DNA from 3 places in the Desulfovibrio sp. 7SRBS1 genome. Region 1 is predicted to be linked to each of the others. Evidence: riboswitches for the same ligand, from Rfam matches in the RefSeq annotation. Region 1 holds a riboswitch; each other region holds the start of a gene.
The links. Region 1 has a riboswitch for cobalamin ahead of metE (5-methyltetrahydropteroyltriglutamate--homocysteine S-methyltransferase). Riboswitches for the same ligand answer to the same signal wherever they lie in the genome.
Positions count from the first base shown of each region.

Region 1 (7,177 bases):
CCCGTGCTCTTGATGGACTGGACGAAGAAGCGGTGAACGCTATCTTTGCACTGAACGAGGGTGGAGCCACTGAAACTCCCGTGGCTATTGGCGTAGGTTATCTTTTGGCCGCCAAGACCAAAGACAAGCCCGCTTCCACCAAGCCTTTGGATGAAGTCAAAGACGACGTCATCAATGAACTCAAGCGGCAGGGCGGTATAAAGCAGGCCCTGGAAGCCGCTCGTTCCACCCTGGCTGAACTCAAGGACAAGGCCACGGCTGAAAAGGCCATGAAGAAGCTGGACAATAAGCTGAAGGTGACCAACGAGTTTACCCGTTCCGGTTACGTGGACGGCATTGGTCAGAATCAGGCTTTTGTCGAAGCCGCTTTCACGACTCCGGAAAACCAGTGGCTGCCCGATGCCTACGAGACCCCGGAAGGCGCTTTTATAGCCAAGACGGAAATCGTGGTTCCGGCTCCGCTTAGCGAATGGGAAAAGCAGCAAGCCGCGTGGATGGAAACCCTGTCCTCCCGGAAGCAGCAGCAGATGTTCCAATCCTATCTTGCCAACCTGCGCTCCACTGCCAAGATCGAAATCGCTGACCAAGACTTTTTCGAATAGGTAGAGCAGTTTTATAAGGAATGTGCGAGGGGGAAACCTCTTGAAAGAGGTTCTCCCCCTCGCGCTCCCCCTTCCAGAATTTTTCAATATTTCGGCTGCTGAAAAAAGTACGATAGCGTCGTTATTTCAAAGAACCCAAATCCTCGCGTATCAGGAAATACGCGTCGGCCTTGAGTTCTTTTTATGCCTTGCTCTCGTACCTTTTTAAGTAGCCGTTTATATTTCGTATTAATCTGAATTGATTAGGCCGTTTTGCCAACGAAAACTCCCCATAAGCGTTACGCTTATGGGGAGTTTTCGTTGGCAAGCTTGCGGGTCCAGGGGCATGATGCCCCTGGCGGAGTCCAGAGGCAGCGCCTCTGGTGTTGATTACTCTTTCAGCTCCTTGATTGTCCGAAAGAGGGCCCGAAACGCGTGTGGCGGTTTATTCTTTTCGCGTTCGCGTTTGGCATTGAGCGCCAGTGTGCGGAGCTGTTGCCGGTCGGCGAGGGGATACTGCTCCAGAATTTCTTCAAGCGCACCCATGTCGCCGCTGACGAGTCGGTCACGCCAGGACTCGGCCTGTTGAAAGGCCTGCGTTACCACGGCCCGGCCCTGGTCCCAGGCGTCGAGGTGTTCCTGGATTTCCTCCAGATCTATGTCGCGCATGAGCTTGCCGATGTACTGCATTTGGCGCCGCACGGCTTCGTGCTTTGTTATGGTCTTGGCGTCGCGTACGGCTTGGGCAAGCTCCGGGGGGAGGTTCATGGCCTTAAGGCGGGAATCGGGCATTTTTATCAAGGTCTTGCCCATCTCCTGCAGTGCGGTCATTTCCTTTTTCAGCTGGGTGCGGGATTTGTAATTGTCTTCCATGGGGCTATTTTAACGGTGTGGAGGGCGGACGGCAAGTACGTTCCGCATGGGAGGAAAAAAGAGGCCGGGAAAGGACGATCCCTCCCCGGCCTTTTGTTATTTGCGCAGGGCGCGGGCGGCTGCGACCATATTGGCCAGTGACGCCCTGGTTTCGGGCCAATCCCTGGTTTTGAGACCGCAATCCGGGTTCATCCACAAACGTTCGGCGGGGATAACGTCGAGCGCCTTATGCAGCAGGCTGACCATTTCTTTCAGAGGTGGAACGCGGGGGCTGTGAATGTCCCAAATTCCGGGCCCGATTTCATTGGGGTAGTGGAAGCGGGCAAAGGCATCGAGAAGCTCCATGTTGCTGCGGCTGGCCTCTATGCTGATGACGTCGGCATCCAGCGCGGCAATGGATTCGATGATTTCGTTGAATTCGCTGTAGCACATATGGGTGTGGATTTGCGTTGTGTCGTCCACACTGCATGTTGCCAGCTTGAAGCTTTGCACGGCCCAGTCCAGATATTCCTGCCAATCCTGCTTGCGCAGTGGAAGGCCCTCGCGCAGGGCGGGTTCGTCTATCTGGATGATGGCAGTTCCGGCTTTTTCCAGATCGGTCACTTCATCGCGAATGGCGAGGGCGATCTGGCGGCAGGTCTGGCTCCGTGGCTGGTCGTCGCGCACAAAGCTCCAGCAGAGGATGGTGACCGGCCCGGTCAGCATGCCTTTGACAGGCTTGGCGGTTTGCTTTTGGGCATACGTCGTCCAGCTTACGGTCATGGGGCGGGGCCTGTGCACGTCGCCGTAAATAACGGGCGGCTTTACACAGCGGCTGCCGTAGCTCTGCACCCAGCCGTTGGTTGTGAAGCAAAAGCCATCCAGCTGCTCGCCAAAGTATTCGACCATGTCGTTGCGTTCGGGCTCGCCATGGACAAGCACGTCCAGGCCGAGGGTCTCCTGCTCATGGATGCACTCGGTTATGGCACTCTGCATGGCTGTTATGTATGCGGACTCGTCGAGTTCTCCGATTTTTCTTTGACGGCGGGTCGCACGTATTTCCGAAGTTTGCGGGAACGATCCAATGGTTGTTGTGGGCAGTTGTGGCAGTTGGAGTCTGTCTTTCTGCAGCCGGATGCGCTCGGCAAATGGAGATTTTCTGCTGGCCATGTCCGGGGTGATGTCGTCCACCCGTTGGCGTACGCCAAGGTTGACGACCTTGGGACTTGTGGCTCTGCTTACAGCGGCTGCGTCGCTTTGGGCGAATGCGGCTGTTACATCTATACCCGAGGCTGCTTTGCCAAGTGTTGCTATTTCGCTGCATTTCTGGACAGCAAAGGCCATCCAGTTTTTGATTTCAGGGGCGAGGGTTGTTTCGGAGTTTAAATCCACGGGGCAGTGAAGGAGGGAGCAGGAGGAGCCAATAAGGAGGCGGTCATTGCCCAGGATTTCGGCAGCCTGACGTTTTTTTTTATCGGCAGCAGGAAGTCCGGTTTTCCAGATGTTGCGGCCATCCACAAGGCCGAGGGAGAGGAATTTGTCCTTGGGAAGGGTTTTGGCTACGGCGTTGAGCTGCTGCGGAGCGCGAACAAGGTCTATATGCAGCCCGGCTGTGGGCAGAGCGGTCAGCAAGGAGAGTTTGTCGTCGATGGCTCCGAAATAGGTTGCCAGAAGAATTTTGGCCGGGGCGCAGTGCTGTTGCAGTCTTGTGTAGGCGTCGACAAAACGTTGCGAAAAGCCGGGGGGAGTGTCCAAGCAGAGAATAGGCTCGTCGATCTGAATCCACTCGCAGCTCTGGGAAAGACGTTCCACGATTTGCCCATACACGGCAAGACAGTCGTCGAGTGCGTTCCATTTATCGTAGTCCGGCCGGGTGGACTTCGCCAGGTGGAGGAACGTGAAGGGGCCGGGGAGAACTGCCTTGGGCTTCAGTCCGGCATCCAAGGCCTCCTGGACTTGTGCGAACAGGCGGGACGAGGAAAGTGAAAATTTTTGGTAGGGAGCAATTTCAGGAACAATATAGTGGTAGTTGGTATCAAACCATTTGGTCATTTCCATGGCAGGGAGGTGGTCGCCTCCACGGGCAAGCTGGAAATAGGCCTCAAGGTCGGCGTCGCAGTCCGGCGAGCCAAAGCGTTGTGGAATGCAGCCGAGCGTGACTGCCGTGTCCAGCATGTGGTCGTAGAAGGAGAAGTCTCCAACGGGTACGAGGTCAAGACCTGCTTCGGCTTGAATCTTCCAGTTTTCCAGGCGCCGTTCCTTTCCTGCATTGAGGAGTTCGTCCTGGCTGATGGATTTTCGCCAAAAGGCTTCCATGGCTTTTTTGAGTTCCCTGTCACGTCCAATGCGGGGGAATCCCAGAGAATGTGTACGCATGTGCTCCTCCGTGGAATGAATAAGCATTCCTGTGTTCGGTTTCGGGGCCGGTGTGGCTTTTCCGGCGCGGTCGAAAATCGTGAAAATGCGGAGCGATCTGCTGGAGTGTGAGGATGCCACGAACTATCCGGCCAATCCGGCCAAATGCTTCGCTGTGCTCCTGGTGCATGCCGGGCATGGGAGATTTTGTTCCACGATTACATACGTGGTGCTTTGTGTCGACGAAAAGGCTTTCTTTATCACGCTGTTTCCGTCAACAGCAAATCCTGTCTGCTTCGGCATAGTTTTCCAGCCCATATCGCGGGGCCTTGTTTCGTGCTGGCGAGGCGTCTTCCGGCTTCCGGTGCGTTGGCTGACCAACATGCCATTTTGTCTCTCCTTCCCGGCAAAACCAGTGAAGAGGCGGGCGTACTTTCCGGTTACGGCAGCGCGTCTGCGACGGATTTGCACCGTCTTCCGTTTCTCGCGAGCTTTGGTTAAAGATTAATCAAATATCATTTAATTTAGATATAGTTGTGTGAACTTTATGTCAATCATTTTACTCACCACTTTGCAAAAGAAATTACTTGAAAGCCAAAACGGAAAAGAGAGCAAAAGGAGCCCAGATAGTGGGGCGATCGGGACAAGGCGAATGGGAAAAATGATTTTGTTCGGGGGACGGACCGCAGCATGGGATGAAGCAGCATCAGAATGAAGGGAATGGAAATGTTCCGGCGACCTATTTTGGGGGTCCAGCGAGTTACTTCCCGTTCAAAGCAAAGGACATGTGCACTATGATTCCCACATGGAGTCCCACAGAGCTGGGATACTCCCTTGCTTTTGGGGAAACGGAGAGCCAGGGAGCTGAAGATTGCCAAAGCTTGCTTTGGTAGACCTTGGGAGTGGGTGGCTTTTGCTCGGGCAGAAAACAGAAAGCTAAGCGGCCGAGTACAGGAACTTCATCGAGCCAAATAAGGGAGGCACCTTTGGCGGGCGGAGGGGCCATTCCACGGAAGCCAAAGGTGCCCTGCAGGAAGGAATAGGACAAAAAAGAAAATTATGATTTGCTGAGAGCCTTCATCATTCCCTTTGCATGATTCCGAATAGCTCTTTCGGGCCGCTAATCCGCTACTAGCAATCTGTGAACGTGGCACCATCACAGCCTGTTCGCGCACTGAAACTTTTGGGTGCAGCGGATGCCAGCAAATGTTCTGCTCGTGGAGCTGCGTAATGCAGAGCTGCCTGCTGTCGTCTATTGTAAAAACAACAGCAATTCACCACCACCGGGACAGCTCATCGTTCCCCTTGCGTCGTACAAACCGTGTGTTTCTCTTGGGCATTTGGGCATTTGGGCTCTCAGGAGCGGGCCCGTTGTAGGTCTTGCCTCTGTTTTTGAGACCTGATCCTTCACAAATACGCTTTGTAGTGTGCCGGACAGACTCGTGTCTCGACTGCACATCCGTTTCACAAAAATACAGCACTCCACACGGCATGTTTCGCTCCGGCATATCCCGTCTTGGGCATGTCCCATTTTGGGATGTCCTGTCTTGAGCATGTCCCTTAGGCGCGACCAGAAATTGGAGAACTTCCGGAAGCGGCATGAGCGAACCTGAGAAGTTATTTCAGGCCGCGGTCATCAACACTAGTCGAGTTCGTCGATGTCCAGGCGGCGTCCACAATCGGGGCAACGATGCACGGTTTTTCCGAACTCAATGCTCATCAGCCAAAAGACCGCAAAGCGTCCTTTTTTGTACTGTACCCAGATGTCCCGTCCGCATTGGCACGTTCTGCGTTGCATGATGTTCTCCTCGTGTTGCGTTTGCTATCTTTTTGTTTATTTATATAAACCTGAAGGGCAAAAAAATATCTCGCTTCTAACCGTTCTTTTTTAAAGGACTTGTCTCTTCAAAAGATCCATGGCTTCAGACCTCCAGTCCTTTTGCCCCTTTTGCCTGTTCAGCCAGCTGCTTTGGCTTCTCTTTTGGCGGTTGGCGCTCACCCTGCCGGTTGTTGTCCCGGCTTGCTCTTGTTTCGCAGGCAACATCTGTTGCTCTGCTTTTAGCGGTATTCCCGGCAGACCCAGACCACCTTGCCGATGATACGGCACTGGTCGATTTCCTCCCCGCGCAGATAAATGGGGGAGTAGTCGACATTGTCGCTCAGCAGTACAAGCACGCCGGGTCTTTTTTCTACCCGTTTGAGCATTACCGTGTCTTCCAGGCCCACGGCATAGATACCGCCTGCGATGATGTCTTTTTGGGCCTGGTCCAGCAGGGCGGTATCGCCCTCGCGGATTTCCGGTTCCATGGAGTTGCCGAACACATCCATAAGGACCATCCGGCCGCTGTTACCCTTGCGGCGGAGCCACTCCCGGCGAAAGGAGTAGAAGCCCTCAATGTCGCCTCCGGTTTCGAACGAGCCGCCACCGGCACACAACCTGGCCCGTACTTTGGGCACACGCTCAAAGTCGTCGTCATTTGTGCCGTAAGCCGCTCCGGATGGCATGCGTTCGGGGCCGCGTCCGTTTTCCAACCAGTCCGGGCTCAGTCCCATGTCGCGTGAAACTTTGAGAATCCAGCGTTCCGGCACTGCTCCCCGCTTTTTTGCCTGGGTGATGGCCGAACGATTCACGCCCAACAGGGCTGCCAGCTCCTGCTGTGTCTGCAGGCCGGTGGCCTTGCGAATCCTGCTGTAAAATTCATCAAATATTGTCACACGTCACTCCATGTTCATATCGTGTTTATCTTGTATATAAAAGTTAACATGACGGCAAGCTTTTTTTAGAACGTCTTGAACATTCTTCAAAAAACCTATTCTGCTTGGCTTGGAGTTCGGTTGGGAGCCAATTCCGCAGTGACTATTCCGGCAAAGATCAGGGCGCAGCCTGCCAGGGCTCGGGGTGTGAGCATTTCGTCGAGGATTATCCAGCCTGTGAGGGCTGCGAATGCGCCTTCCAGGCTCAGGATGATGGCTGCGTGGGTGGGTGGGGCGTCCTGCTGGGCAACGGCCTGCAGGGTATAGGCTACGCCGGTGCTCATGAGCCCGCCGTAGAGGATGGGACCGGCAGCGCCGTACAACCCGGTTAGGGTAAATGTTTCCGTTGGCAGGGCTACGAAAAAGCTAAGCACGGAGCAGCAGGCGAATTGCACACAGGACAGGCGGATAGGATTCATGCGTGGTGCCAGCCAGCCGAGCAGCAAAACATGCCCGGCCCAGAAAAATGCACCTACAAAGACCAGGATGTCACCCTTGTTCATGGCAATGCCACCATTGGTGACGCTGAGAAAATACATTCCGCTTACGGCAAGGACTACGCCTACCCAACTGCCTAGTCCCGGGCGCTGCCTGAAGAACAGGCCCAGAAAGGGGACGATAACGACATAAAGGCC
Region 1 covers NZ_JBJKFD010000001.1:1,674,548-1,681,724, reverse strand. Annotated here, with positions in the region: gene ACI0FJ_RS07815 (SurA N-terminal domain-containing protein) at 1-602, shown strand, start outside; gene yjgA (ribosome biogenesis factor YjgA) at 972-1,454, opposite strand; gene metE (5-methyltetrahydropteroyltriglutamate--homocysteine S-methyltransferase) at 1,551-3,809, opposite strand; cobalamin riboswitch at 4,138-4,267, opposite strand; gene ACI0FJ_RS07800 (hypothetical protein) at 5,431-5,586, opposite strand; gene ACI0FJ_RS07795 (LexA family transcriptional regulator) at 5,847-6,503, opposite strand; gene ACI0FJ_RS07790 (DMT family transporter) at 6,599-7,177, opposite strand, start outside.

Region 2 (7,177 bases), 280 kb from region 1:
CCGCCTCCATTACAACAAACGATTCGGTGGACGTTACCCCCCCAATTTCCGAAAGCTCGTCCACCAAGAAGCGGCGTAGCGCCTTACGGGATGTGGTGTAGACTTCGACGACAAGATCGTAGCGGCCGGTGACATTGATAACCGACTGCACGCCGGGAATCTCGGCAATACGTTCCATAAGCTGGCGATTGGCCGGATGGTCGAGGCTGAGGCCGACAAGGGCTGTCAGTGTGTCCTCGTGGTACAAAGGATCTACGGAAGCTGTAACCTGAAGATATCCGGAACGCATCATCCGCTCGGTGCGGTAACGGACTGTACCATCCGAAACGCCCAAACGCTTCGCGATATTCGTAAAAGACTCCCGCCCATTTTCCTGCAATTCCTTGATTATCCTTATATCAAGGGCATCCAAAGAATAGGGTTTGTCATCCATAGCTCTCCTCCATTGAAAAAAGTTCTTTGCGTGGCACTTGGTAACATATGCTCCATTTTTGCGTTTTTCGCAATAGTTTTCACCAATTTCACCCTACAAAGTAAATACAATTCTCCATAAATGTCACAAATACAACTTTGCACTGTACGAGAGGCAATTTCGAAGTCAAAAAAATTGCTCTTCCTCCAGCACTCCACTCGATGGAATTATGAAATTTTGTACCAATAAAAAAAACGCGCCCTTTTCCTGTTTTCGAAAGCCCTGTCCAATAAAGGGAACAGCACGGCAACACATGGACGACACCGTGCTTATGCGGGATTTTCTAATGCAAGGGACGTAGGTGAAACAGAGATAGCCGGACGGAAAACAATTCAAGACAATGAGGGGGCAAACTGTTCGTTCTTGCAGAAAAAGAGGAATCACGCCGTATTCAGCCACTACGCAGCGGAATGCTTTTTTCCATACAAGAAAATCCGGCTCCTCAAGAACCTGAATCATTTTCCCGCAGGGCTGGAGGACGAAAAAAAAGACAGGGCGGACACCAAAACAAAACCGCCGCCCATGCAAAGCTGCATGAACGGCGGTTCTGCTGTGTGAGGAAAGAATCTACATAATGACAACCGGCTTGATCAAATCGCGGGGCTTATCCTTCATAAGCATGAGGGCTTCCTCGATATGGTCAAAGCCATTGAACCGATGGGTAATCAGAGGCCGTAAATCGAGCCGCCCGGTTGTCACCAGCGTGGCCAGCTTTTCCATGCGCAGCCTGCCGCCGGGCATGAGACCTCCGGCAATTATCTTGTGCGCCATGCCGCATCCCCATTCCACACGGGGGATACAGAGGCTTTCGCCCGAGCCGTAGTAGTTGACGTTGCCAATACGTCCGCCGGGCTTGACCAGCCGCACCGCCTGTCCCAGGGCGTCCACATTGCCACCAGCGATGATGACCTTGTCCACGCCCTTGCCGTGGGTCTTGTCCAGAATCTGCTCGACAAGATCGCCTTCACGGTAGTTCACGATGTCGGTGGCACCATACTTGATGGCCGCATCCACACACACCTTGCGGGACCCAACCGCATAAATGTGGGATGCGCCACGCAGAGCCGCACCAGCAACCGCCATAAGGCCCACCGGCCCTATTCCGATGACCGCCACGGTATCCCCAAACTGGACGTCCGCCAATTCCACACCATGCAGACCTGTGGGAACCATGTCGCTGAGCATGCTTGCCTCAGCAGGCTCGATCCCTTCGGGGATCAGCGCCAGGTTGCCGTCAGCGTCATTGACGTGGAAAAATTCTGCAAAGACACCGTCCTTGAAGTTCGAGAACTTCCAGCCAGCCAGCATTCCACCGGAATGCATGGAGTATCCGGCCTGGGCTTCAACCGAATTCCAGTCCGGCGTGATGGCGGGAACAATGACCTTGTCGCCCGGCTTGAAATCCTTGACCAAAGCACCGACCTCGACAACTTCACCCACTGCTTCGTGACCAAGAATCATATCCGTACGTTCGCCGATAGCCCCTTCCCACACCGTATGCACGTCCGAAGTGCACGGCGCAATGGCAAGCGGACGCACAATGGCGTCCAGCGGCCCAGGCTTGGGAGCGTCCTTGTCTATCCAGCCGATCTTCCCGATGCCAAGCATGGCGAAACCCTTCATAACAGCCTCCTTGTGAATTTAATCACTTAGAACAACTTTCATGCAATCAGACATGTGAATTAAATCACATACCGGCTTGTACGTTACGCCCTACATAAAATGAATCAAGACATTTTTTTCATACAAAATAATCAAACAATTACACAATTCTACATATACTCAAAATAGCGTCACCACAGCCTTCCCGGAAGATTTCTACGTTCATCCCCGTACCTGCAACCACGTCCCACCAAGCAAGCATCCATGGCTTCCCCTTCCATGAAATTTGCGCCCTTCGTACCCCAAACAATTGCCCCCCTTCACCCACCGAAGCCCCATTGCCGCGGGCAATGTTCCCCCAACAAGCAAGCGCTCCTGCGGTCTGCCCCCAATTTCGGATACGGCCGCAGAAACAAAAAAAGTGCCTGGAGCGGTATTCCCCGCATTCCAAACACCTTCATTCAACAGCTTGAGCCGCAACCGACTCTGTTTTCAACCCGCTTATATTATAATCAGTCCGGGAGACGTGAGACCGCATTATTCGCCACTTCCTGGACTATAAAAATGCTCTGCCTTTCCCTGCCCAGAAAAAATGGGGGAAATTGACGGTGCTCCCTCTTTCCGGCTGGGTAAGTTTCGTGGACTGGGAAAACAAAAAGAGGTGTTTGAGAATGCGGAGAGTAGTGAACCTACTGCCCGGCCTCAAACACCTCTTTTGAACGAACCTAAACGCGTTCGTCGCGAAAATCGTGTAGCCTGAAAAAATCAGGCTGTTAAAAAACCAAACTGACCAGGCGCGAGAAGTTTGGCGAACCCTCGTGTATTCTTCAATACACGAGGGTTCGCCAACCCCGCAGCAACGCCGTCAGGGCGTTTTTTTTAACAACAAATTTTAACCTAGGCTGTTAAAAAAACGAACTGACCAGGCGCGAGGAGTTTGGCGGTTCCGACGTGTATTCTTCAATACACAAGGGTTCGCCAACCCCGCAGCAACGCCGTCAGGGCGTCTTTTTTAACAGCCTAGCAGACGGGACAACCAATGTCGGAATACACCAGACGCTCCTCATACTCCGCCAACTTGCCCTTGTTGAAGCGCGATACGGGGCGGTAGTAGCCGACAATACGGGTGTACACCTCGGTTTCCTCATTACAGGTGGGGCACTCGAAGTGCTCGCCGTAGATGTATCCATGGTTCTTGCAAACCGAAAAGGTCGGCGTGATGGACAGGTAGGGAATTTTGGTCTTGCTGAAGGCCTTGATGATGAAGCTTTTGAGGGCTTCCTGATCGGCCACGGCTTCGCCAAGATAGGTATGGAACACGGTGCCGCCCGTGTACAGAGGCTGCAATTCGTTCTGGTGCTCCAGGGCCTGGAAGATATCCCTGGTGTAGTCCACGGGCAGGGTGGTGGAGTTTGTGTAGTACGGCGTACCGTTGCCCGAGGTAATGATGTTCTCGTACAGTCCGCGGTCTATCTTTGCCAGCCGGTAGCTGGTCCCTTCGGCGGGCGTGGCTTCCAGGTTGTACAGGTTGCCGGTTTCCTCCTGAAAATCGGAGGTCAGATCGCGCAGATGGTTCAGGGCGCGCTGCATAAGGCGCGTTCCGGCTTCCGAATCTATGCCCTTGCCCAACAGGTTGAGGCATGCCTCGTGGCCGCCGACCAGCCCGATGGTGGAAAAGTGGGCATTATACCCGTTCTTGAGGTAGCGGTAGGTCCAGGGAAACATGCCGCGCTGCAGATTGTCGTTGATCATCTTGCGCTTGAACTCCAGGCAGTCCTTGGCAAGGGTGGCGTACTCGCCGATAAGGTCGAGAAAATCTTCCTCGCCCTGGGCAAGATAGGCCAGCTTGGGCAGGTTGAGCGTAACCACGCCGATGGAGCCGGTCAGGTCGCCCGCGCCGAACAGTCCACCGGTTTTCTTGCGCAGTTCACGCAGGTCCATCTGCAGACGGCAGCACATGGAGCGGACGTCTTCGGGGGCCAGGTCCGAGCTGATGAAGTTCTGAAAATAGGGAGCGCCGTATTTGGCGGTCATTTTCAGCAGCAAGTCCCCCACTTCGCTGTCCCAGGGAAAATCTTCCGTGATGTTGTAGGTGGGGATGGGAAAGGAAAAGATACGGCTGTGGTGGTCGCCGCGCAGCATCACTTCCAGGAAGGCGCGGTTGATCATTTCCATTTCGGGAATGAAATCGCCGTAGGTGGCATCCTGCAACTTACCGCCGATGATCACGGCTTCGGACGCCAGATGCTTGGGCGGATTGAGATCGAACGTCAGGTTGGTGAACGGGCTCTGCCCACCCCAGCGCGAGGTCGTATTCAGGTTGAACACGAACTTCTGCATGGCCTGAAAGACTTCGTCGTAGCTCAGATTGTCGTGGCGGACAAAGGGAGCCAGGTACGTGTCCATGTTGTTGAAGGCCTGGGCACCAGCCCATTCGTTCTGCAGGGTGCCGAGAAAGTTGACCATCTGCCCCAAAGCGGAGTCGAAATGGCGGGCCGGGCCGGCGCAGGAACGGTCTTCCAGTCCGAAACCTTCCAGCAGCAGGTCGCGCAGGCTCCAGCCCGCGCAATACCCGGCCAGCCCAAAGGACAGATCGTGGATGTGGAAGTAGCCGTGCTCGTGGGCCTGGCGGACTTCCTCAGGATATTTTTCCAGCGCATAGCGGGCCTGAACCGTTCCGGACAGGTGCAGCATGAGCCCCTGAAAGGAATGGGTCATGTTGGCGTTTTCACTCACACGCCAGTCGGCCTTGTTCAGGTAGTTGTCTATGGTGTCCTTGATGTCGAGATAGGCCTCGGTATGCTCACGGAGCTGGCGGCGCTTTTCCCTATAGATAACATAGCGACGGGCCACATGGTACAGACGGGACTCCATGAGCACCATCTCGACCATGTCCTGAACCTGTTCCTGGTCGGCAATATCTACATCACCAAGCTTGGCTTCTACTTTCCCCGCCAGACGTTTGGCCAGCAGCGGGTCCTTCACCCCGCTCGCTTTCAGGGCTTTCAGAATGGCCAGGGCAATCCTCTCCGTGGACCAGGTCTCCAGACAACCGTCGCGTTTGCTTATCTTGCTGGGCATTGCTTCTCCGTGGGGGGACGTAGTCTTGCAACGTCAGTTTAAAACCGTTGGGCAGATAGGTCTTGGCAGTCTCGATATCCTGGGCATCGAGCAGAGGTACTTTGGTAAGGCGAAAACGAAAGACGTCCGGCTGCTTTGCGGCCAGAGCGAAAATCCACTCAAGGGATTCCTGCGCCTGACGTTCGGTGCATGTATCGCCGGTAAGGGCCGGATACTTGTGCCATGGACCTTTCACGTCCACAAAAAACGCGTCGGCAAGCTTTTGTTCCAAAAGCATGCTCACGGTGCCCGGCTGCAACCCGTTGGTATCAACCTTGACGGGCAGCCCAAAGCTCCTCATGTCCTGAAGGAATGCGGGGAAATCGGGAACAATGGTGGGTTCCCCGCCGGAAATGACAATGCCGTCGAGCCAGTCCTTGCGGCGCTCGATGTAATTGACCACGTCGGGTGTAAACAAGGCAGGTTGTTTTTCCGGGTGCCAGGCAATGTTCGCATTGTGGCAAGTGGGGCAACGCAGGTTGCATCCGCCGAAAAACAGAACACAGGTGGTGTGACCAGGCCAATCGCAAAGGCTCAGAGGTTGGAGTCCCCGAAGCAGCTGCCAGGCCGGAGAAAGTTTGTCGTGCATGCGGCTGTATTTTGTGTGGCTGAACGTTGTCGTCTTCCTTGTGGAAGACTTTTGGAGGAAGTCTTCAGGCAGGGTCTGCTGGCTTATCCCGAATCGGCAAGAACATTCTGAAAACATTCACTGATTCGCGAAATACAGCGGCGGAACCGCTCCGGAATCGCACCGGAAAACCGAAAAAAAATCAAGCGATTAAGCGTAACCTGAAGAAATAATTCGCAATTTTCCATCCTGCCCCAAAGGCCGGAAGACAATCGCGCACATTGAGAGTGAACCTACTTCATCAGCCATTTCTTGTACAGTGCAGCTCTGTTCAAAAGCGTTACTTTATTTTGGCTCATCGCCGATTACAAGCAATTAGGTTCAATTAATCATGTCTGAAAAACTTTTTCCACAGGACAGTGGAGGGGGACCCCCTATTCGGCAGGGCATCAAAAAAAATTGAAAAAAAGCCCCGGCCATTTCACATGGCGGGACTTTATCTTATCGGCAAAGCATCTGGAGCGTACTGACAGCGCATGTTTCACGGAATAGGATTAGGAACAGCACTCCCCGGATTATACACAGGCCGGTCATAGATCTAAATAAAAAGTCCGTGGAATACATTTATGTACCTCACGGACTTTTCCTGCCAAAAACCACCCTGCTCTTGTCCGGCCCGCTGCACGCGGCCATATGGGAAGGCAGTTTACTGTTTCTTTCCGGCGAATTTTCCGGCTTCCCCGGTCGGCCAGTTCAGGAGTCGGCCAGTTCCTTGGCAATTTCTTCAGGAGTCATGTTCCAGAAAGGAAAGCCGTCCTTGGTGCGCCGCACCTTGACGAATTCGTTCTCGGTCTTCTTGATCTTGGTGGCCATGAGCACATCGTGCCCGTCGATTTCCACCCAAGCACCGTATATCTTTATTTTCTGTCCGGGCCGCAGATTGAGCGCTTCCAATTGCTCGTGGATGTACCCCTTGGGAGCCACATGCACCACAATATCTTCGCCGTCCGCACGGTCCTTTACCACAATGGCCGATCCCACTGCCATTCCTGGCAAGGGAGTCACATCTATAAGCTCTACAAAGCTGCCCTTGATCTTATCGTACTCGGCAACGTCGTACATTTTACTGTATTCGCCGTCCGCCTCCCAGCCGACAAACGTGTCCGCTGCCAGGGCAAAGGACCCCCACATGAATATCCCCAAAAAGACAACGGCCAGAGCCGACGCTGTATGCCGCATAGGTGAAACTCCTTTCTTCGCGTTTATCTGAGAATAGGCGGGGGGAGTTTTTTTTTCAAGCAGAGATGCGAACACACATCGACCGCATCCCATGACACGCCCATATAAATAATAAAATATAATTGGGTACCAAGGATTTGCTCTGCCCTATCCCCCCCAATGGCCCTTTGGACAGC
Region 2 covers NZ_JBJKFD010000001.1:1,956,204-1,963,380, forward strand. Annotated here, with positions in the region: gene ACI0FJ_RS09055 (Lrp/AsnC family transcriptional regulator) at 1-433, opposite strand, end outside; gene ACI0FJ_RS09060 (NAD(P)-dependent alcohol dehydrogenase) at 1,040-2,095, opposite strand; gene ACI0FJ_RS09065 (ribonucleoside triphosphate reductase) at 3,095-5,098, opposite strand; gene ACI0FJ_RS09070 (anaerobic ribonucleoside-triphosphate reductase activating protein) at 5,001-5,783, opposite strand; cobalamin riboswitch at 5,834-6,002, opposite strand; gene ACI0FJ_RS09075 (hypothetical protein) at 6,516-7,001, opposite strand.
Region 2: linked by a shared signal. The riboswitch ahead of ACI0FJ_RS09070 (anaerobic ribonucleoside-triphosphate reductase activating protein) and the one ahead of metE (5-methyltetrahydropteroyltriglutamate--homocysteine S-methyltransferase) in region 1 are both predicted to bind cobalamin.

Region 3 (7,177 bases), 2.4 Mb from region 1:
TCAGGCGGCGTACCCAGAAGCTGTTGATCTGCATGGGCCCGATATCGAAGTTGGCATTGCGCGGCAGGCTGGCCAAAAACATCCGGGCCTGCTCCCTGTCGCGGAAATAATGGGGCCGCCCGGCCACGCCCACGGTCCAGGCATGCAGGCTGCTTTCGTGCATGGCAATGGCCCACAGAAGCCTTGCGGGGATGCCGGTCTCTCCGGATGCCTCCCTGGCGCTGCGGGCCAATGGTCCGTTGGCCATGACCGGCCCTTCAAAGGGAATGGCAAGCTCCTCCCGCACCTCGGGGGAGACAACAAGATAACGGTGTTCCGCCGCCATTTTAAAGGCACTGCCCGTATGCATTCCCGGCAGCATCATGGCCAGCCCCGCAGGACGCACCATAACACTACCTACCGCCAGGCAGGCGGCCAGCAGAGCTGCTGCATAACGGAAAATCTTCGCCATCACGTTTCCGGAAACAGGTTGGGCACAATCGCAAAAATCCCCATTCGTCGTATCGGACGCATGGGCCAAAAAACTTTAGAGGGGCAATATACGCTTAATCGGGAGGTTGGATCAAGGACAGGGAATAGCGGTAGGCTTCGGACGATTTGTCCTGTCCAGAGGGTTGAGCTGGCCCGGACTCGACTTCCGGGGCCTCGGCTTCCTGGGCCTTGGCATGAGCCGACGGCTCGGAGAGAACGAGAGATGGCTCGGCATTGTCCATATCGTCATCTGCAGGTTCGACCTCCGCAGACGGTGTGAAATCATACTCCACAGGAGCAGGCTTTCTGAAGGCAAGGGGATAGACGCCGGGCAGGAGCGGTCCCATAAAATCTGTTGCAGTCTTGGTGCAGGATGCGGGTGGCGTATCGGACGGGCCCGACGGGTCAGGCGGATACGGGGAGACAGCAGATGCTTCCGAGTTCTCGGACAAATATGGTTGGGCGGGAGAATCCTCGTCCGTGTGGGAGGTCTCTTTCATACCATATATATTTTCTTGGCCGTACGTCGCGTCCTGCCACTGGGCCTCGGCGTCCCCAGCCTCCGATTCCACATATTCGTCTTCGGAGAAATAGGTTTCCTCAGTGGCTTCGTCAGAAATATTTTCGACCGGATTATCCTCATCCAAAATATTTTCGTCTGGGAGAGTCTCGGCTGGCTCCAGCTCGTCGTCGGCTTCGTCCAACACATCACACGGCACATCACCCGCCGCATCACCCGGCGCATCACCCGACGTGTCGCCCAGAGCTTCCAGGGGAATACGGCCCAGCAGAATATCGCGCATGTTCAGCAGTTCGCGCTCGATGTCGCGCATTGTCCCGGCCCGATTATCCTCGGTCAGCTGCTTCTTGGCCCCTTCAATGGTCAGCCCTTTTTCGTGCAGCAGATACTGGATGCGCCGGATGATGCGCAAATGCTCTTCCGTATAGGCACGCTGGCCCGAAGCCTTGCGGATGGGGTCGATCTGGTCGAATTCGGATTCCCAAAACCTCAAAACATACGGTTTCACCCCCAAAAGGCGGGCGGCTTCACCAATTTTGTAGGTTTTATAGCGCGAGAGATCGTCCATGCGCCCAGTGTACCCGGCCCCGCAACATTTGCAAAGGGAGTGGAGACCGACATTTTTTGTTTATTTTCGGCCCTGCCGTCTTTACAACGCTGGCCCCGAGATAGGCAAAAGTGTATGAATTAACCACCTCCCCGCCAACCAAAGGATGCGATCATGGTCGAACTCAAGGGAAACGCGCTCAAGTGGCTGAAAACCGCCCACATATTTGCGGCATGCTTATGGGGCGGCGCGGCAACCGCCCTGGTTGTGGTTCAGTTCGTCCTCAATCCGACCACGGGCGACGAGCTGCACTATCGCGACCTGTGCATGAAGATCATCGACGACTTCGTGGTCGCACCCGGCGCGCTCGGCTGTCTGATTACGGGAATTATCTTTGCGGTGGGCACCAAGTGGGGATTTTTCCGCCACGGCTGGATCATCATCAAATGGATAATGAACATCGGCTTTATTCTGTTCGGCATGGTCTACTTCGTGCCCTGGCTGGATCAGGCCGAGCGCCTTTCCGACACCATGCGCCTGAGCGCCCTGCGCAATGCCGACTACATTCACGCCCACACCATGAACAGCGTTGTGGTGGTGCTGCAAGCCGCCGCGCTCCTCGCCCTGGTCTGGCTCACCATATTCAAGCCCCGACTTTCCGAAATATTCGAGAAATTCGGCCTTAAAACAACGAAGGCGCCCTGAGCGACCGCCCTTCCTGAAATCCGCCGTCCTGCGGGATGGGGAACCCGTCCATGATTTCCGAGTCGCGCGGGCTTTTCTCCGCCGGATTGCCGGGTACGTCCACGCCATTGGAAATATTTTCCAGCCCTGGCTGATCCGAGGCGCGGCGCAGATCGGGCTCCATTGCCGCCTTGTTCCGGCTCCCGGACATACGCGGCATGCGCGGCATATTCGACATGCGCGGCCCATCCTCTTTGTTTTTTCCCGTATAGACCAGAATCTGCACCATATAGGGAACCACCCGGTCGAAGAGCTGCTCCAGGCTGAGTGCGGACAAATCGGCCCGCCGCTGCATGGCCTGCGTTGCACCCGGAACCATGGCCGCCAGGGCCCGCAGGTATTCCACTTTGACGCAGTAGTTGACGTTTTGCGGCACCACCCCGAGGCGGTTCAAAAAGAGCTTGGAATTGAGCGAGGAAACAACCACGCCAACCACGTTGCCCTGACGGTTGATGGCCGCCCCGCCGCTGTTTCCCGGCTGGATGGGGTTGGTGACCTGCATGGTGTTGGGTTCGTCCGATGGGCCGGAAAGAGCGCTGACCACGCCGGTTGTCAGCTTGCAGCTTCCGCCCAGGGAGGACGGCAGGGGAAAGCCCGCAGTCATAAGCTCCTGCCCCACCCGGACTTCTCCTGGGCGGGCAAAGCCGAACGGCGGGGTACCCAGCCCGGAAAGTGCGGGTCCGGCATTTTCAAGGCGCAGCAGGGCAAGGTCGTTGCGCACGTCGCGGGCCGCCACACGGGCGGTGAAAGTTTTATCCAGCGTGGAAAAGCGGACCTTTATCCGGCCCTTTTTCTCCACCACATGGTTGTTGGTAACCACAATCCCCGAGCCATCCAGCAGAAAGCCGCTGCCCGACACGGCAGGGGTGGTTCCATCTTCATTATCAAAATCACGCGGGTAGATGCGGATGAACCGGGTTGCCGTGCCCCGGCCCGAGTAGGGATCTGTGGAACGGAATTCCAGCACGCCATATTTGTTGATGATGAACGTACCGCCAGTTACGGCCTTGTCTGCCCAGGCCATTTTGCCGGTGTAGGCGTTGTCGTAGGCTGTACGCTTGAAATTAAGCATGACGTCGCCGGGTTGCCAGGCGGGCAGATCAGAGGAAAGAACAATCCCCACAAAGTCTCGCTTGTCCGGTACAAAAGAGGAAAAGACCGCCACCTGGCAGGCATCGTCCCACGATGTCCAGATGCCTTCCACCTTGTCCAGAGTGCCGAGGTGCTCGTCGAAATACCGCTCCAAGTCCTGGCGCGAACGGTCTATGTTCTCCCACTCTCCGGCCAGAAGGCGGTCCTTGCTTTTCTGGGCCTCGGGCGAATAGCCCTGGTACAGCTCGAACACGCCGCCCAGCGCCTTGCGCACTGCCTCCACGGCCTGGTCGCGCGGCTCCAGAAAGCCGCCGCCGTACTCGGCCTCGCCGCGGTAGATCACACGCTTGTCCACGTAATCCAGCAGCCTTACCTGGGCCCGCGCCTCCCACTCCATGGCGATGGTACGCGAATTCAGCACCAGCACTTTGGACCGTTCCTTCATGGGCAGGGCATCGGCCCTATAGACGCTGATCACTTCGAACCCCATGCCGCCGAACATCCGCTCCAATTCCATGGCAAGCATCAGGTCGTCGTTGCGGTCGGCCACCACAACGTATTTGTACGCGTTGAGGTCGACGCCTTGTTCCGTGGCATAATGGGACTTGCCGCAGGCGGTGCAGAGCAGGACGCAGCAGAGCAGAAACAGGAGGGCTCGATTTCGCATGCTCCCGGTATGACGTATCAAAAGAAACACGTCAATCTATTGCCGATTTAGGGACAGGGTATCATTGCCATCTCCTGCCCTATTCCCTTCTCCTGCCCGCCTTTCCTCGCGCCCAGTCCAGATTCGCCGGTCCAGATTCGCCGGTCCAGATGCGCTGATCCCGAAACGCTGCAAAAAAGAACGTCGGATTGAAACGATCGATTCGCCGCCGCTACGCGCTCAATAACTGCTTGGTCGTAATGACTTCGCAAAATTCCTTATGCAAGCTGCATAAATTCACAGCTAAAATTATTTCAGCACTATATTCTATGCCATCCGGACCAATTTTATTGAATGTTGCTGTGGCGTCGGAAACAAGCAAGACATCAAAACCAAGGTTCCCCGCCATACGCGTGGTTGTTGACACACATTGGTCTGCTGTTAAGCCTATGATAACGACTTTTTCAATATTTTCAGACCGGAGATACGATTCCAAATCTGTACCAATAAAGGCACTGTGCACAGACTTCTGAAAGATTGGCTCCCCTGCAATGGGCTCTGCTTCCGGCTTGAACTCAAATCCAGGTTGGCCTGGGCGAAGTGGTGAGTCTGGATTTACAGAACAATGCTGGATGTGAATTACAGAACGTTTTTCCTTCCTCCAAAATGAGATTATACGAGAGATGTTCTCTTCTGCCTTTGGATTGCTTCTTTCTCCAAAAATAGGATCGTCCAATCCTTTTTGCACATCCATCACAATAAGCGCTGTCTTTGCATCTGGTGTATAGCCCATATTTCATCTCCATCTGGTTTATTATTCATACAACATGAGACAGAGTCGATCTTTCTGATCGTCCGACAGTTTCCATGACGTTGTTTATAAGAAAAAGAAGAGGGTTGAGTTAACTCGTATGATGAACGACCTGAACAACCGCAACACACAAAATCAACCTCTGTAGTATAGAAAAACCGCCCCAGCCTGCCTACTCTTTTTTGGAAATCCTGCGCGCCCCGGTTTGACTTTCCATGTCCCCCAATATATCCATTTTTTTGTTGGTCCCGTAGGGTTAAACAGGGAAGCTGGTGAAAAACCAGCGCTGCCCCCGCAACTGTAAGCGAAGAGACAATTTCCCCTGCCATTGGTCACCGAAAACTCGGGAAGACCTGGAAATCGTCATTGACTCACAAGCCAGGAGACCTGCCAACAACACCTTCTCCGCCAGGAAAAGCGGGAGTGCTTTTCAGACGGAATTCGCCAGGCGTGGTCCAAACGGCCCCGCGCGCCATATACGAACCAGTTTCGAATATATTGTTGTTTGCTCCCTAACGTCCTGTAATGGCCTGTGCCCATTTGGACCAATCTGGGGGATTCCCCTTTGCTTGCCCCAAGGAGACACCATGCCCCAAGTACCCCACAAGCCCCGGAAAAAAGCCGCTCCCAAAGAACATAGTGCGCACGATGCAGCCAGCGGCACATGTTGCCATGGTCATGCCCATGACCATAACCATGACCATGAAGAACACCACCACGGGCACCAGCATCACCATAACGGGAATGCCCCTGATCACCACGATCACGATGCTCACCGTGACCACCATGACCACATCGAGCACGATGATCACCACGGTCACGACGATCACGACAATCAGCATAACGAACATTGTCATCATTCCCACCATCATCACCACGGCGGCGTCCCCAAACCCCGCACCGGCAAACACGGCATCCTGCTCTCGGCCTTTGGCTGCGCACTGCCGCACACCCACAAATATTATGATCTGTTCGAAGAAGAAGTCCGGGCAGCCTACCCGGACATGGACGTTCGCTGGGCCTTCACGGCCAACCGCATACGGGCCAAACTTCGTGCGCGAGGCATGGAACACCTGTCCGTAGCCGAAGCCCTCTCGCAGATGGTCGACGACGGATTCAGCCATGTGGCAGTACAGTCCGTGCACACCGTACCGGGCGTGGAATACGAATGGACCGTGCAGCAGGCAAAGGCCATGGTCCACCCACGCAAGGGGCTGACCAAAGTGACCATTGGCGCGCCGCTCATGCAGACCATGGCAGACATGGAACGCACCGCCCAAATCATCATGCACAGCCTACTGCCCAAGACAGAGGCGAACGACGGAATCATCCTGGTGGGACACGGCACCTATCACCAGGGCCATGCATTTTATCTGGCATTGGAAAATCTGCTGATGCGGACCGCACCCAACATCGCCATGGGTACGCTCATGGACAGGAACGGTCCGGCGGAAATAGGACAGCGGTTCCTCGACAAGGGCGTGCAGCGCGTTTTTTTGGTGCCCTTCATGTGTCTGCCCGGCCATCACGTGCAGGTGGACATGTTCGGCGACAAGGCCCAGGCCTGGAAACAGGTCCTTTCCTCCATGGGGTTGGAGGTCATGCCCGTCACCACCGGATCTTTGGAACACAAGGCCTTCCGCGACATCTGGCATGACCATCTGGCCAAGGCCGTGGCCGCCTTGCAAAAGGGGTAGCGCACTGGCCAAAGTCGGCTGAACGCTTCCGAGAAATTATTCCTCGCGAAAGGAATCCAGCGACAAACCGTGCCGCCTGAGGTGCGCATAAAAGGTAACGCGGGAAACTCCCACCTCCTTTGCCGCTGCACTGACGTTTCCGCTCGATGCATGCAAGGCCCGGATAATGCGCCTTCTCTCCCTGCTGTGGTTGGACTCCTCCAAAGGTTCCGTCCTGCTTTCCCACAGCCCGCCGGGCTGGATGTCGGGCTGTGTGGCGGTTTCGACCTGCGGGGCGAACAGCCCGGCAGCTGGCTCCAGATCCGCCCCACAAACCGGTCCACAAAAAGGCTCGTGAACCGCCGAACCCACAGGCTTCCCAAACGGTTCCCCCAAATCTTCGCCCAAATTTTCCCCCGACGAGGCCATCCAAATTTCCGACGGCAAATCATCCCGACGAATAAGAGGCCCGTCGGCCATCACGGCTGTGCGCTCCACCAGATTTTCCAGTTCCCGCACATTCCCCGGCCAGTTGTAGGCTTCCAGACAGTGCATGGCGCCAGGGCTGAACCCATCCAGCCTCTTGCCCAGTGTGGGAGTAATCTTTTGCAGGAAAAAATTGGCCAGCAGTCGGACGTCCCCACGGCGGTAATTCAACGGCGGTACATTA
Region 3 covers NZ_JBJKFD010000001.1:4,072,144-4,079,320, reverse strand. Annotated here, with positions in the region: gene ACI0FJ_RS17975 (lytic transglycosylase domain-containing protein) at 1-451, opposite strand, end outside; gene ACI0FJ_RS17970 (MerR family transcriptional regulator) at 546-1,559, opposite strand; gene ACI0FJ_RS17965 (DUF2269 family protein) at 1,713-2,243, shown strand; gene ACI0FJ_RS17960 (S1C family serine protease) at 2,221-4,041, opposite strand; gene ACI0FJ_RS17955 (cysteine hydrolase family protein) at 4,253-4,813, opposite strand; cobalamin riboswitch at 5,058-5,240, shown strand; gene ACI0FJ_RS17950 (sirohydrochlorin cobaltochelatase) at 5,419-6,528, shown strand; gene ACI0FJ_RS17945 (sigma-54-dependent Fis family transcriptional regulator) at 6,565-7,177, opposite strand, start outside.
Region 3: linked by a shared signal. The riboswitch ahead of ACI0FJ_RS17950 (sirohydrochlorin cobaltochelatase) and the one ahead of metE (5-methyltetrahydropteroyltriglutamate--homocysteine S-methyltransferase) in region 1 are both predicted to bind cobalamin.